One region of the Arthrobacter alpinus genome, then DNA from elsewhere that is predicted to be linked to it. Evidence: predicted binding sites of a transcription regulator. Region 1 holds the regulator's gene; the other holds the start of a gene.
The links. The regulator LexA, encoded in region 1, represses DNA repair genes until DNA is damaged. The targets are predictions, from matches to a motif close to TCGAACANNTGTTCGA.
Positions count from the first base shown of each region.

Region 2: AOC05_RS06270 (DUF222 domain-containing protein) is a predicted target of LexA. The motif match lies at 6,760-6,775, and genes of this name have one in related genera.

Region 1 covers NZ_CP012677.1:932,642-940,361, forward strand. The annotation lists gene AOC05_RS04040 (ATP-dependent DNA helicase) at 1-1,221, shown strand, start outside; gene lexA (transcriptional repressor LexA) at 1,322-2,065, opposite strand; gene AOC05_RS04050 (LysM peptidoglycan-binding domain-containing protein) at 2,363-2,755, shown strand; gene AOC05_RS04055 (histidinol-phosphate transaminase) at 2,821-3,918, shown strand; gene hisB (imidazoleglycerol-phosphate dehydratase HisB) at 4,107-4,733, shown strand; gene hisH (imidazole glycerol phosphate synthase subunit HisH) at 4,730-5,410, shown strand; gene priA (bifunctional 1-(5-phosphoribosyl)-5-((5-phosphoribosylamino)methylideneamino)imidazole-4-carboxamide isomerase/phosphoribosylanthranilate isomerase PriA) at 5,605-6,345, shown strand; gene AOC05_RS04075 (SseB family protein) at 6,351-7,241, shown strand; gene AOC05_RS04080 (MFS transporter) at 7,302-7,720, shown strand, end outside.
Region 2 covers NZ_CP012677.1:1,409,320-1,417,039, forward strand. The annotation lists gene AOC05_RS06240 (XdhC family protein) at 1-596, opposite strand, end outside; gene AOC05_RS06245 (vWA domain-containing protein) at 589-1,758, opposite strand; gene AOC05_RS06250 (AAA family ATPase) at 1,762-2,646, opposite strand; gene AOC05_RS19345 (hypothetical protein) at 2,796-2,981, shown strand; gene AOC05_RS20060 (hypothetical protein) at 3,178-3,483, opposite strand; gene AOC05_RS06265 (alkene reductase) at 3,573-4,583, opposite strand; gene AOC05_RS06270 (DUF222 domain-containing protein) at 4,823-6,718, opposite strand; gene AOC05_RS06275 (mycothione reductase) at 6,846-7,720, opposite strand, start outside.

The sequences.
Region 1 (7,720 bases):
GTCACCGGCCAGCTCTCTGTCCAGATGGTCCAGGCGGCGGCCTCAAGCACACGCAAACACACGGGCGTCTCCGTGGACGCGCTCCATGCGGCCGGCAATGCCCTGGATCTGGCCTTTGCAGCAACGCCGTCCGGGCTGCTACCCAACGGTCTGAACGAGACCCACTCGGCAGCCATCGAACAATTGCGGGACGCCGCACGCGTGGCTTTATCTGACTCCAAACCGGAGGGTTCGGCCGCCGTCGACGGTGGCCGGTCCATTGCCCGTTCCCGGTTGAACCTAGTCTTTGACCTGTGTGAGCGGATGTTGGCTGCCCAGGACGCCCGTGAAGTTCTCTGGGCGTCACGGGTAGGTAGCTTCACCCCCGGCCAGGGCTATCAAAAGGCGGATGAGGGCGAACCTCCCGTCATCAGCATCGCCCCGCTCAGTGTCGCCGGAAAATTGCGGGAGGGTCTGTTTGCCGACCATACGGTGATCCTGACCTCGGCAACACTGGCCATTGGCGAGTCGTTCCAGGCCACCGCCGGGGGGCTGGGTTTGTTGGGTGCCAACGCGCCGAACTGGACCGGTGCCGACGTCGGCTCCCCCTTCGATTATCCAAAGCAAGGCATGCTGTACGTTGCGGCGCACCTGCAAAAGCCCGGGTTCGGAAATTCTCCGGAGCAGTTGGCCGAGCTGGAGGCACTGATCACTGCCGCAGGGGGAGGGACGCTGGCGTTGTTCTCCTCACGCCGTGCGGCCGAGGACGCTGCCGAAAAGCTGCGCAAGAAGCTCAAGGTCAAGATTCTTTGTCAGGGAGACGCCTCGATCGCCGGCCTGATCAAGGAATTTGCCGAGGAACCCGACACCTGCCTTTTTGGCACCATGTCCTTGTGGCAGGGAGTTGATGTGCAGGGGGCCTCCTGCCGGCTGGTGGTCATTGACAGGATCCCGTTCCCCCGTCCCGACGATCCGCTGGTCACGGCACGGGCCAGGGCCGTGGCCCAAAGCGGGGGGGACGGCTTCATCGCCATCTCCGCAACCCATGCGGCTATTCGCCTGGCCCAGGGCGTGGGCCGGCTTATCCGCTCTAGCAGTGACAGGGGAGTTGTGGCGGTCCTTGATTCCCGCCTGGCCAACGCCAGCTACGGCGGGTTCCTGCGGGCCGCCCTGCCACCTTTTTGGTCCACCAAGGACAGGGCCGTGGCCCTGTCGGCGCTAGAGCGGCTCTCCGGCAAGTAGCCCGGCACGGCCTCGGGATGGTGGGTGCCGGCACCCGCAGCGAGCCACGCACGACAAAGCGCCCCGAGCATTGCCCGGGGCGCTTCTTCGTTGGCATTTGCTAGAGGCTGCGCAGCACCGAGACGACCTTGCCCATGACAGTGGCGTTGTCGCCCAGGATGGGCTCGTAGCGGGTGTTCTGCGGCAACAGCCAGGTGTGGCCATCACGCTGGCGAAACGTCTTGACAGTGGCCTCATCCTCGAGCAGGGCGGCCACAATATCACCATTGTTGGCGGTGTTCTGGCGCCGGATAACAACCCAGTCGCCGTCACAGATGGCGGCGTCAATCATGGAGTCGCCAACCACCTTGAGCATAAAGAGCTCGCCGCTGCCGACGATCTGGCGCGGCAACGGCATGATGTCATCGACCATCTGATCGGCCAGGATAGGACCGCCGGCGGCGATCCGTCCCACCAGCGGAACGAATGCCGTGTCCGAGGAACTGCTGAGTTGTGCAAAATTCAGGCCGTTGGAACTGCGGACCTGCTCCGGTGAGCTCACACCCTCAATGGCAACCACGCCGTCGTCAAGGACGAGGGGAATGAGAACTTCCATGGCACGTGGACGCTTGGGATCACGACGCAGGTAGCCGTGCCGCTCCAACTGGGTGAGCTGGTGGGTGACGCTGGAAAGGCTTGCCAATCCCACGTCGTCGCCAATTTCACGCATGGACGGCGGGTAACCCTTGTCAGCAATAGAGCGCTGGATGCACTCAAGGATCTTCTTTTGGCGGACCGTCAGACCCTTCATGCCGGCCCTGCTCGGTGCCTGGGGGATGCGGTGCGGAGGTTCTGGGAGCGTCATGATCCTTCGGTCCTTTCGTGGATGCCACTAATAATGTCAGTGCCTGCTGGTGGACTGCTTTCAGAGGCGAATCCTTACCCTCAAGATTAAGCCAGAAAAGTGGGAATTTCAAACATTTGTTCTAGCGAGTCTTGTCAGGAGTCGTCAATAGATGCTAAAACAGTAGTAGCGAGTTAGAACATACGTTCTATCGAACAAATTGTTTATGGAAGTTTTGCTCCTGCGGAACGACTGGGACGCCCCGCCTGGTGGGCTCCCACGGGAAGAAACTTCACGGTGTGAAAAGGAGCCTTAGTCATGAGCGCATTGGTGATTTCAACAATTGGACGTCCCGTCCTTGCAGCAACCCCCGGCGCCGCGCCCCTGCGGCTGACCCGGCGAGGGCGCATGATCCTGCTCGGCATTCCGGCCCTGCTGCTCAGCACAGTGCTCGTATTCTCGGTGTTGGCCCTGCTCCTGGGAGCCCTGGCCAGTCCTGCCAACGCCGCCACAAAGTTCAGCCCCATCGACATGGCGGACTACGCAACCACTGTCACGGTCTTGCAAGGCGAGAGTCTGTGGTCCATTGCGGCTGCCAGCGATTCAAGCCGCGATGTTCGAGAAGTCGTGGGTGAGATCGTGGCCTTGAATGAGCTGACCACCAACGTGGTGCAGGCAGGCCAGCAACTGTTTGTCCCGAACCCCAAATAGCCAAATGGTCGGACGTTACCTGTCACAAGTTCAGTCTTGACGTCCACGGCACTTAAACTAGTCCCATGGATCAGTTTGAACGCCTCAGCCAATTACCGCTCCGCGACGATCTGCGCGGACAACATCCCTACGGTGCCCCGCAAATCGACGTTCCTGTTTTGCTCAACGTCAACGAGAACACCTTTGGTGTTCCGCTGGACGCCAAGGAAGCAATCTTGAAGGCCGTCGCGGATGAACTTGACGGCTTGAACCGCTACCCTGATCGGGAGTTCACCGAACTTCGTAGGGCCCTGGCGGCATACTTGGGCCACGGGATGACTCAGGAGAACATCTGGGCCGCCAATGGCTCCAACGAGGTTCTGCAGCAATTGCTCCAAGCTTTTGGTGGACCCGGCCGGAAAGCCATGGGCTTTCCCCCCACGTACTCCATGTACCCCCTGCTCGCCAGCGGTACAGGCACCGGCTTCGTGACGGGGACCCGCGCCGCAGATTACAGCCTCAGCCCAGAATCGGCCGCCGAACAAGTACGCGCGCAAGCTCCCCACATAATATTCTTGTGTTCGCCCAATAACCCGACGGGCACCGCCCTGGGACGTGACGTTGTGGAGGCCGTTTACGAAGCCGGAGAAGCGTCGCAGGCGATCGTGATCGTCGATGAGGCCTACATGGAGTTCTCCCATGAGGGAACCCCCAGTGCACTGTCCTTGCTGCCGGGCAGGCCCCGCCTGGTTGTCTCGCGCACCATGAGCAAGGCCTTTGCCCTGGCCGGGGCACGAGTGGGCTATATGGCGGCCGCCCCTGAAGTCGCCGACGCGGTCCGCCTTGTTCGTCTGCCCTACCACCTGTCCGCCATCACCCAGGCCACAGCCGTGGCTGCCCTGCGAAACTCCGATTCGCTCTTGGCAAATGTCGAAGCCATCAAGATTCAACGGGATCGGATCGTGGACGAACTGACACGCATCGGTCTGACCCCGGCACCGTCGGACTCCAACTTTGTTTTCTTTGGTGGTCTCGAGGACCCCCGCTCGGTCTGGGAAGGTCTGCTGGCGGCCGGGGTGCTCATCCGTGACGTGGGCATTGCTGGCCACCTGCGTGTCACTGCCGGCACGGAACAGGAAACCACCGCTTTTCTTTCCGGACTCCGTGCCATCCTGGCCACCTAACCGCCACTTTTCGACGGCGTCGTTCCGGCGAGCCCACGCCCGGGAAAGCTCGGGGAGTGGGCGGCTTTGGGCAGAAGCAGCCACTCTCTTCTAAACTGGTGGAACACGACGACTTGTTTCACCTTCCTTCCGCGCAGGGTCATGCTCCCTGGCGGCCGGACACCACCGAATCAAAGGATGCTTTTATCATGACCGAGAACAGTCGGCAGCCTGGCCAGGGACGCACCGCACGCCTTGAACGTGGCACCAGCGAATCCCATGTGCTCGTTGAAATCAACCTGGACGGCACAGGTGTTTCAGAGATTGACACCTCGGTGCCGTTTTACGATCACATGCTCACTGCCCTGTCCAAACACTCCTTGATCGACATGAAAATCAAGGCCACCGGGGACACCCACATTGACGTGCACCACACGGTGGAGGATGTGGCCATCTCACTGGGCGAGGTCCTTCGGGTGGCCCTGGGCGATAAGGCAGGTATCCGTCGATTTGGCGAAGCCACGGTGCCGCTGGATGAGGCTTTGGCGAACGCGGTTGTCGATGTGTCCGGGCGCCCCTACCTGGTGCACGGTGGCGAGCCCGCCGGGCAGGAGTACCACTTGATCGGCGGCCACTTTACGGGCTCACTGACCAGGCACGTCTTTGAGGCCATCACCTTGCACGCACAAATCTGCCTGCACATGACGGTGATTGCCGGCCGCGATCCGCACCACATCGTGGAAGCCCAGTTCAAGGCGTTTGCCCGGGCCTTGCGCTCTGCCGTGGAATCGGATCCTCGCGTCACCGGAATCCCGTCCACGAAGGGTCTTTTGTGAGCGCCGAATCCCCCGACACAACCGGCAGTCCCAAACCGACGGTCACCGTCCTTGACTACGGCTCCGGAAACGTTCGATCGGCCGTCAGAGCGTTGGAACGTGCAGGCGCGCAGGTCACCCTCAGCGCCAAACCCGATGACGTCTTGAACGCTGACGGGTTGGTTGTTCCCGGCGTGGGCGCGTTCGGCTCGGTCATGGCGGAGCTGAAAGGTGTTGACGCTTTGCGCATGATCGGGCGCCGTGTCGCTGGCGGGCGCCCGGTGCTGGGCATCTGTGTTGGTTTGCAGGTGCTGTTCGACGCCAGCGTGGAACACGGCGTGCGTGAGAACGGCATGGGGGAGTGGCCGGGGACGGTAGAACTTCTGCCGGCCACCGTGGTCCCGCACATGGGCTGGAACACGGTCACAGTGCCGGAAGGGTCAATGCTGTTTGAGGGCGTCGAGGCAGAGCGTTTTTACTTTGTGCACTCCTACGGGGTGCAAAAGTGGGACTTCGATGTGGCCCAGCCCAAAATGAAGCCCCCCATGGTGACCTGGTCCGAACACGGTGCACCCTTCATTGCTGCGGTGGAAAACGGTCCGTTGTGTGCCACTCAGTTCCACCCGGAGAAGTCAGGCGACGCCGGTGCCCGGTTGCTGCGTAACTGGGTCCAGTCGCTTCGAAAAGGGGCACGCTAGATGTGGTCTTTACTCTTGATGGGCCTTGCCGGCCTTCTCATCGGCGGTTGCTACACGTTTTACCAGCAAAAGTCGCCGCGCTGGATTCCTATTAGTTTTGCTTTTCTTGCCGTCATGGCATTGCTGGCCGCGTACTTGTTCACGCTCTAGAGCCGGCGTGCTTCACCCCATTCACCACATACGTTGAGGACCCGATGACCACCACAGCCCCCATCCTGGAATTGCTGCCCGCCGTTGATGTTGCCGACGGGCAGGCCGTGCGCCTTGTCCAAGGCGAGGCCGGTTCGGAAACCTGCTATGGCTCCCCGCTCGAGGCGGCCATGAACTGGCAGAACGACGGCGCACAATGGGTTCACCTGGTGGACCTGGACGCTGCTTTTGGCCGGGGCTCCAACCTGGCACTGATGCGCGACGTCGTGCAAGCGCTCAGCGTCAAGGTGGAGCTGTCCGGCGGCATCCGTGACGACGCCTCGTTGGAAGGGGCCCTGGAACTCGGTGTCGCCCGTGTCAACTTGGGGACTGCGGCCCTAGAAAACCCGGAGTGGACGGCCAAGGTCATCGAACGCTTCGGTGAGAAGATCGCCGTCGGACTTGACGTCCGCGGCACCACGCTGGCAGGACGCGGCTGGACCAAGGAAGGCGGGGACCTCTGGGAGGTTCTGGCCCGTTTGGAAGACGCAGGGTGTGCCCGCTACGTGGTCACCGACGTCACCAAGGATGGCACCTTGCGCGGCCCCAACGTGGAACTGTTGCGTGAAATGTGCGCCCGCACGTCCAAGCCCGTGGTGGCCTCGGGCGGGATTTCTAGCCTTGAGGACCTGCGCGTGCTGCGCGAACTCGTGGGCGACGGTGTAGAGGGCGCCATTGTCGGCAAGGCCCTGTACGCCGGAAAATTCACCTTGCCCGAAGCCCTTGACGTGGCTGGCCGCCGCTAATCATCATGCCTGAAGCTTCCAAGAAACAGTTGCCGGCACACATTGCATCAGCCTTGGCCGGGGCCGGCGGAGCCACTGACTCCGCCGGCCGGCCATGGACTGGACGGGCGCTGCCTGAGGGGGAGCGGTACCACAACTTTCAGGACGACGACGGTTCCGCCGACCCCCGCTTCATGGAGGCCATGGTGCAGCTGCTTGCCGGGACCGGGGCCGAGTCCGACGTGGTCGCCTCCCTCGCCACGGCACGAGTCTTTATCCCCATCGTCGCCCAGCTGGCTGAGCAGGCGGTGGGGGAGCACGGCCTTGTCTCCGACAAGGAATCGGACATGGCATTGGTAACGGTTCAGGCACCGGACGGTCGGCGGGCGTTACCGGTGTTCACCCACTCCGAAGCCTTGAAGCGGTGGCTCCCAGAGGCCCGACCCGTTGCCGTGTACACCGCCCGGGCGGCACTGTCAGCTGTCGCCGAGGAGGCTCAGCTGCTGGTCTTGGACCCCGGTTCGGAAAGACCGTTTGTGGTGCGCCGTCCCGCCATGTGGGCGCTGGCGCAGCAACAGGATTGGGTTCCCAGCTATGCCGACAGCAGCGTGACACAGGTATTACTGGACTCTGTGTCGGCCGTGGGCAACCCCGCAGTGGTGGGTATTTCCGCTGGCGCCGGCCAGGGCATAGAATCCCTGTGGGACAATAAAACTGAACCGTCTGGACGGTTAGTGGCTGGCGGAGGTGTCGGCCCCGAACTGGCCGTCACTATCACCTTGCTACCGGGGCTCGATCAGCTGGCCGTGGCAGGTGTTCTGAACGCGTTGCAGAATTTCTGGGCCGGGAACGAGTATTTTGCCCAGGCCGTTGATTCGATCAAAGTGCGGTTGCGTCACCCCGGCCCCAACGGCTAACACCATCGCAGCGTGGCCCTGGCGCTCTCTTGTGATGGATCACAAGAGAGAAGTATTGACGTGAATTTTGCCAGCTACCGCGAGATCCTCGCGGTCGGCTCCGTGCGCCGGCTGATTTTGATAGCCATGATCGCCCGGATCCCGCACGCCGCGGCAGGCGTGCTGTTGACGCTACACGTGGTGCAGACCATGGGCCTTTCCTACGCTGCTGCTGGCGGCGTTGCCGCGGCCATCACTATCGGCATGGCTGTCGGTGCACCATGGCGCGGACGGCAAGTTGATATCTACGGGCTGCGACGGGCGCTGATCCCCTCGGTCATCGCCGAGGTTCTCGTCTGGTCGGTCGCCCCGTTCCTGAGCTACCAGTTGTTAGTGATTGCCGCGGTGATAGGCGGGCTCTTCGCCGTCCCGATCTTCTCTGTGGTCCGCCAGGCACTTGGTGTCATGGTTCCGCAGGAGCAACGTCGGACGGCCTACGC
Region 2 (7,720 bases), 480 kb from region 1:
GGGGCAAAGCTGATGACGAACACGCGCATGCCGTCCCCGCGGCGTTCCCCGTCTGGACCGTACATCAAGGTGGTGTTCCGTCCGGCAGCCAAAAGCCCCTTGGTGTCGTCGCTGACGGCGTGATCCGCCCTTTCGCTGCCCAGCGTTCCCTCAAAGCCGTCGGGGCGGACCACCAGGTGCCTGCCCAGCCAGGAGCGGTCGGGGTGTTCGATCACCGTCACGATCGCCACCGGATTGCCGGCGTCGACGTCGTCGCAAACGCCCTGCAACTGCGGGAAGCTCGCCTGCGAGACGGCTTCGACAAACACGTCCAGGATGCCCCCGCAGGTCAGCCCCACCTCGAAGGCGTCGTTGTCGCTGATGCCATAGCGTTGCAGCACAGGGGTGCCGTCCTGCACCACGGCGGTGGCCAGCTCGTACAGGGCTCCCTCCACGCAGCCGCCCGACACCGAACCCACCGCCCGGCCATCGGCGTCGACCATCATTGAGGCACCAGCAGGCCGCGGCGCTGACTTGAACGTGCGCACCACGGTGCCTAGCCCCACGGTGTGCCCGGCTGCGACGGCGGACACCAGATCCTTCAACACCTCACGCATTGCGCACCACTTCCAACAAGTCCTCGAAGCTCTTCATCGAATGTCCCCCCACAAAATAGTCAACGTGCCCCAGCACTGCCTTGATTCCCTGTTGCACCGGCTCATACCCTGCCTTGCCCCGGTGCGGGTTGGACCAGATGATCCGCCGAGCCACATGATGCAGGCTCTGCACCGCCTGCCCCAGCAGGGCCGGATCCCCGCGTTCCCAGCCGTCACTGGCAATCACTACGACGGCGCCACGCACCACCGAGTGCTGCCCCCACCGGTTGTTGAAGGCGCCCAACACCTCGCCCAGGCGGGTGCCACCGGACCAGTCGGGCACGGTGCGCCCCGCCTGTGCCAGGGCTTCCTCCGGGTCGTGGGCCAAGAGCGCGCCCGTCACCCTTGTCAGTCGGGTGCCCAGGGTGAAAACCTCCACCTGGCGTGGGGCCTGTGCCAGCACCCGGTGCGCCAGGCGCAACAGGCTGTCCGCATAAGGGGCCATGGACCCTGAAACGTCGATCAGCCACACCACCTGACGCGGCTTCCGCGGCGCCTTGCTGCGGCGCAACGGCCCCGGTTCACCGCCGCGCCGCAGCTGGTCGCGCAACGTGCGCACCCGGTCAATCTCTCCGTGAGGGTCAAGTTTTCGCCTGCGGCTGGGGCGGCTGGGCAGGCGCACAACCAGATCTTCGAACATGTGGTTGAGTAACGTGCGATCAGTGGCGTCAAGGGTGGCAATGTCACGGTGGCGCAGCAGTTCGCGCCTGCTGGAGATGGCATTCACCGTCTCTTGGGCGCCGTCGGAGGTGCCGGCGTCGTTCTCCAGCGAGGCCTGGCTGACGGTGGTGGAGGCAGTGTCCTGGCGTTCGGTGGTGGAGTGGACGGGGGCAAACCATGCCTCAAAGGTTCGCTGGTAGGGGCCCAATTCGTCGGGAGAGGAGCATAGGGTGCCCCGGCCGGCCCAAAACACGTTGTGGCGGTCCATGGCAGAGCGGGCCGTGGACAGCCGGACCACCGCCTCGACAAAGGTGCGGGCCCGCTCCGGGTTGACCTTAACCCCGGCGGCCCGCACGGCACTGGCAAACGCCAACAGGATTTCCTCTGCGCCGTGTGCCGGAACGCCCGCGAGCGCGGTGTATCCCGTGTCCGCGGTGTGCCCGGATGTGCCTGCCTCAGCCATGTCTCAACCCAACATCCGGGCCAGGGCTGCCGTGACCCGCTCGGTGTCCTCACGGTACTTGCACAGGGCGCCGATGCTGGCCGCGGCGGAGGCCAGGTCCAGTTCGGCGCAGCCCAGCTGGTGCAGGGCCCGGGCCCAGTCCAGGGTTTCGGCAACGCCTGGCGGCTTGAGAATGCCGTCGGTGGCGCGGATCTGTTGGACCACATTGACCACCTGATGGGCCAGTAGCTCCGGCACCTGCGGCAGGCGGGTGCGCAGGATTTCAACCTCGCGGGCCAGTCCAGGGTGGTCGATCCAGTGGTACAGGCACCGCCGTTTCAGGGCGTCGTGCAAGTCCCTGGTCCTGTTGGAGGTCAGCACGACGATGGGCGCAGTCACGGCCGTGACCGTCCCAAACTCGGGGATGGAGACTTGGTAGGTGGAGAGTACCTCCAACAGGAACGCCTCAAATTCGTCGTCCGCCCTGTCAATCTCATCGATCAGCAACACTGCCGGACTTTGCTGGAGCGCCTTCAGGATGGGACGGGCCAGCAGGAACCGCTTGTCATACAGTGAGCTTTCCAGCGCTTGAACACTCAGCCCGCTGCCGCCGCCAGCCTCAATGCTTCGCAGATGCAGGATCTGCGCGGTGAAATCCCAGTCGTAAAGCGCCTGCGAAGCGTCGATTCCCTCATAGCACTGCAGCCTGATCAGCGGCAGCCCAAACGCCTCCGCCAGTGCCTGCGCGAGAGCCGTCTTACCCGTGCCCGGCTCGCCCTCCAACAGCAGCGGGCGCTCCATACCCAGGGCCAAATAGGCAATGGTGGCCAGGCCGTCGTCGGCCAGATAGCCGGTGGAAGCCAGCATGGCGGATAGGGCTGCCGCGGAATCGATCGACGTCTTCGTCATGGCACCAGCATAGGGCCATGTGTGATCCGCAACATGAAGATTGGGCCTTGGCCGGTTTTCATCGGGAGCGGCCGATCAATTCCTACATGACATGGTTGGTGCCGCCAAAGATCTGCAGGCATCTATCAACCACGACCACGTGGATATCGGTGCTCCACAAGCATCGTGTCGGCCAGCACTTGGGTTTTGCATTCCGCGAGCACAAACCTGGTGTTTTGGAAGTCCATGACGGGCTTGCCAAACGGCGTGTGCCGACAAAGCTCTTCAGGACATTGGCGCTCGAGGACGTTGACGCCGGTGACGCCGGGAGCATCGGCGGCGAGGGCGGCCGGTAGCGGAACCGCGCCAATGCCGGCGTCGAGCCTGGGGTAGAAGAAGAAGGGGACCGAGTACTTGTCCGCCCACGCAATCCTGCAGCAAACGCGTCACGAAGCCGTAGTCGGCCGGTGAGCCCACTCCCTACGTTCGCACCTCGGGCAGGTCCAGGGCCACACTGATGGCAGTCAGCAACAAACGTCCCGTATCCGCCACCTACCCGGCCCACGCCGATGCCGTCCGTTCAAGTTCTGGGTAGGAGGCCAGCCACTCGTTGTGTCCTTGCCGGCGCCAGTAAAGTCTTTCCGCTGGGACCACCGGCACCGCTGGCACCACCGGCACCGCCGGGACTCTGTCCGCTGGCACGGCGGAGGCGGGGTCGCGGTGGAACTGTGCGGAGGTGTGTTTGCCCAGGGCCAGGCGTTCTTCCAGCAGCAGCGCGAAAAAGCCTGCCACAGAGTCGAGGAGGTCTTGCGCCTGGCCCGGTACTGCCCCGTATTTGATGATCCGGAAGAAGCCCACGTTGTGTGCGGCGTCCCTCAGAATGTCGATGAAGTCGTTGCTTCGCGACAGGGCCGGGTGTGGCTCTCCCGCGGAGCACAGGCCAACTGCTAGTTCTTCCAGAAGGGGTAATCCGTGTACCCCACGGCCCCTTCCGTGTAGAACGTTGCATGGTCTGGTTCGTTCAGGGGCAGGTCCTGCTCCCACCGGTGCGCCAGATCAGGGTTGGCGAGGGCCGGGCGCCCTACCACCACGGCGTCTGCCCAGCCCATCACGGCCTGCGCGTCCTTGAGACTGGTGATCGTGCCAAAGCCGGTGTTGATCAGGACCGGGCCGCCAAAGCGGTTGCACAAGTGCTGGACCAGTACGCCTGACGGTTCCTTATGCAGGATACTCAGCCCTGCCAACCCCAGCGGTGCAATCCCGTCGGCAAGGGCCGAGTACGTCTCCAGCGTGTCGGTGGGGTCGGTTTCAAGGGCGCCTTGGACATTGTGTTCAGGGGAGATGCGCAACCACGTCCTGCCAGCGCCAATCGCCTCCACCACGGCGGCTGTGGTTTCGATGACGAAGCGGGCTCGGTTCGCGGGACTGCCACCATAGGCGTCGTCGCGCTGATTGGAGGACGGGGCAAGGAATTCATGCAGCAGGTATCCATTGGCACCGTGCAGTTCGACGCCGTCGAATCCGGCCGCGATCGCGTTGCGTGACCCTTGGACAAATTCCTCAATGATCTCTGGCAGTTCCGCCAGATCAAGTGCCCGAGGCACCGGATAAGGCAGCTTTCCGGCGTAGGTCCGGGTGAATCCGTCAATGGCAAGGGCGCTGGGAGCGAGAACTGTACGTCCACCATTTGTCTCTTGGTGGGTGACACGGCCCGAGTGCATGACCTGGGCGATAATGAGCCCGCCGTCGGCATGCACCGCGTCAGTAACCCTCTTCCAACCGGCAATCTGGGCTTCGGTTACCAGCCCGGGCTGCCTGACGAAGGCCTGCCCGGCAAAGCTGGGGTAAGTGCCTTCGGAAACGAGCATCCCCATGGATGCCCGCTGCCTGTAGTACTCGACCACGATGTCCCCGGGAACGCCGTCCAATCCGGAGCGCGAGCGGGTGAGCGGGGCCATGACCAGGCGGTTTGGCAGGGTTAGTTCGCCAAGGGTGACGGGGGAAAACAAATTCAAGGAGATCTCCAAAAGAACAGGGGTTGGTATTTACTTTTTGTCAACGCCCGGAGAGCGCTGAGCTATTCCCTGCCGCGTGTCGCCTGGGTGCCTGGCCCGTGGTGAAAGGGCCCTCGGGTGGCTGGTCTGTGCTTGGAGGGCTTGCCTGGGTGCCGGGCCTGTGTTGTGGGGGAGGGTGCTTGCTAGATGGGTGCGTTTTGTTCGTTGTCGGGGTGGTTGTGGAGGTATTCGCGTCCGGTGGGGGTGGTGGTTTTGGTGGCACCGTTTTCGGCTGGTTCTACGTTCCAGCCGGTGGTGGGCTCGTCTTTGAGGCGGTGGCAGTAGATGGAGCGTGGGCGGAGGTTCTCGGTGCTGGTTTGGCCTTTGGGCAGGGCGGTGCCGTTGAGGGTGTACCGGGTTTGGTGGAACGGGATGGTGTGGTCGATCTGGCAGTTCCGGGCCGGGGTGTCGCACCCGATTCCGGTACAGACAGGGTCCCGGAGACGGACGAGCCTGACCATGTCCGCGGGTGGTTTGTAAGCGGTGCGCCCGATACTGACGATGGTGCCTTTTTCGGGGTCGGTGAGGATCCGGTGCCAGGAGCTGGCCCCGGCGGCGAGTTCTCTGGCCTGATCGGCCGGGATGGGACCGTACCCGTCGAGATGGCCGGGCTCCTCCGAGGTGTTCAGCAGAGTCAGGAACGGGATAGTGACGTTGACCTTAGCCGGGATACGAGGAGTAAACCGTGGCTCCGGAACCGACCCACCACCGGGCAGCCCATTCCCTGCCAGCCCATTGCCGCTCAGCCCATTGCCGCTCAGCCCGGTGGTGGTGTGGGGTGCTGGCTGGTCTGGTGCTGGATGGTCTGGGGTGGGGTTGTTACAGGAGCAGTCAGTGCAGCTGGTGGCGGGGTGGAGGAAGGCTTGATGGATCAGGTCCAGGAAGCAATCGGCGAGGTAGTTATCATAGCTACGGGAGGGCCGCCCGGTCGGGGTCAAAGCGGTGGAGGGTTCCCCATCCTGTTGGGCCTGTCTGGCCCAGGCTTCTAAGGACTGGAACAAGGCCAGGGCTGGTGTGGCGGGCAGGATCGCACCGAGTTGGGCCATCCCGTCGGGCAGGGGCGTGAACCAGACCCGGCGCTGGATCCGGGCCCGCTCGTGCCGGACCGCCAACGGTTCAGGGTTGAAGCGTTCGGCCAGGCGCCGGATCTTACGGGTCAGCCCGGCCGGGTTCATCCGGGCCGCCCCGGGCAAAAACAGTGGCTCCAGCACCAAGAAGAGCTCCTCGGGGACGTTCTCCAGGCCCCGGTGGATGGCCCGGATCCGCAACCCGTCCAGCAGACCCTGCCGGTGCAGGGCCAAGGTCGCCGGGAGCGCGGTCAGGGTCGCGGCGTCATCGAGTCGATGCTCGGCGGCGCCCCGCCCGATCGCGTATACCGCCATCAGTTCCCCGGCAGCCCACAACGACACCCCGCCGCGTTCCCGGACCGGTTCATCGGCCAGAGGCGGACGACGGGTAGCAAACACGGCCACCGCCTCGGCTTCCCTGGCCTGAGCGAAAGCGGCCAAACGGTTCGCCGCATGCATGAAGTCCAACACCTCGTTATCGGCCAGCCCGGCCGGATCCAGAACCTCCAACGCCTCGGCCCCCGCAGCAGGGGTCCACACCACACCGGCAGGGTTGTCCTTCCTGGGCGCCTTAGGAAGGTCCGGAACCGAAGCCCGCACCACCGCCACCGCAGCATCCGCACCCACACCAGAGAGCGACACAGGCAACAGTGCCCCAACCCCCAGCCCCGGTACAGGCGCGGCAGGCAAGAACTGGGCCGCCCATTCCTCCGCACTGATCTCCCGCGACGGGCCGATCCACGTGACATTGCGCATCTGCGGGTCATCGGCAAAAGGATCACTGGCAATCAGCCGGGCCAGCGCAGCACCATCCCCATCCACCACAGCATCCACAGCAACACCGAAAGAATCATGGCCGGAAAAATCGCCGCCAACAATCCCCTCCGGCCCAAAGCCGGGGTCCTGATCCAAAAACGCCTGCCCGGAAGGGGTGGAAACTCTCTTGCTACCGGACCGATCAACGGTGCCCATACACCAATTTTAGACCTAAATACGCCAGCAAGGAAGTACTATAGAACAAATATTCTAATAATATTTCTTATCCTGCCAGGCGTTGACAATGCAGGTGCGGAGGCAGGAACCGCGCCTGTCTGACTGGCTATTGTTCGGTCGGCTCCGGCAGCCCGAGTAGTGCATTTTCCACGAGTTCACTCAGCGCAGGGTGGATCCAGTACTGGCCGCGGGCGACGTCGAGGGCCCGTTGCCCAAACGACATGGCATGGATCAGCGGTTGGATCACGGTGGCCGCCTCCGGCCCAATGACATGTGCGCCCAAGAGGAGTCCGGTGGTGGGATCTGCCAGTACCTTTAGAAAATGGACGGTGTCCTCCCGAGCCCATCCGGCAGCGATGTCGGCATATTTTTGGACCTTGACGGCATAAGGGCGCTGCGCCTCGATGGCCTGTTCCTCGGTGAGTCCTACCGATGCAATCTGGGGATCGGCGAAGACCGCTGCCGGGATGAACCGGTGGTCTGCGGTCATCATCTCGTCGGGGTGTAGGAGATTGTGTTTGACCACCCGGGCCTCATGGTTGGCCACGTGTTTGAGCTGGTGGGCGCTGGATAGGTCACCCAGCGCAAAGATCCCCTCTACCGAGGTGCGTTGGTAATCATCCACCCGCACCCGCCCGTCGCCGTGGACTTCCACCCCGGCTGCGGCCATCCCCAGCGCGTCGCTGTTGGGGCGCCTACCGGTGGCAACCAGCAACAGCTCGGCCTCAATCGTCCCCGGACCATTGGGTCCCTTGACCTCAAGCACGACGCCGGAGCGCCCGTCCCCGGAGCTGCTCGTGACACCTTCCAGGGTCGTCTCAAGCAGCACCTCATAACGCGAGGCGGCCTCCCGGGTGAACTGTTCGGAGAGGTCGCCGTCCAGTTGGCGCAGCATGGCCGGACCGCGGACTAACTGGGTGACGGCGACACCAAATGAGGAAAAGATGTGGGCAAACTCGGCGGCGATGAAACCACCGCCAA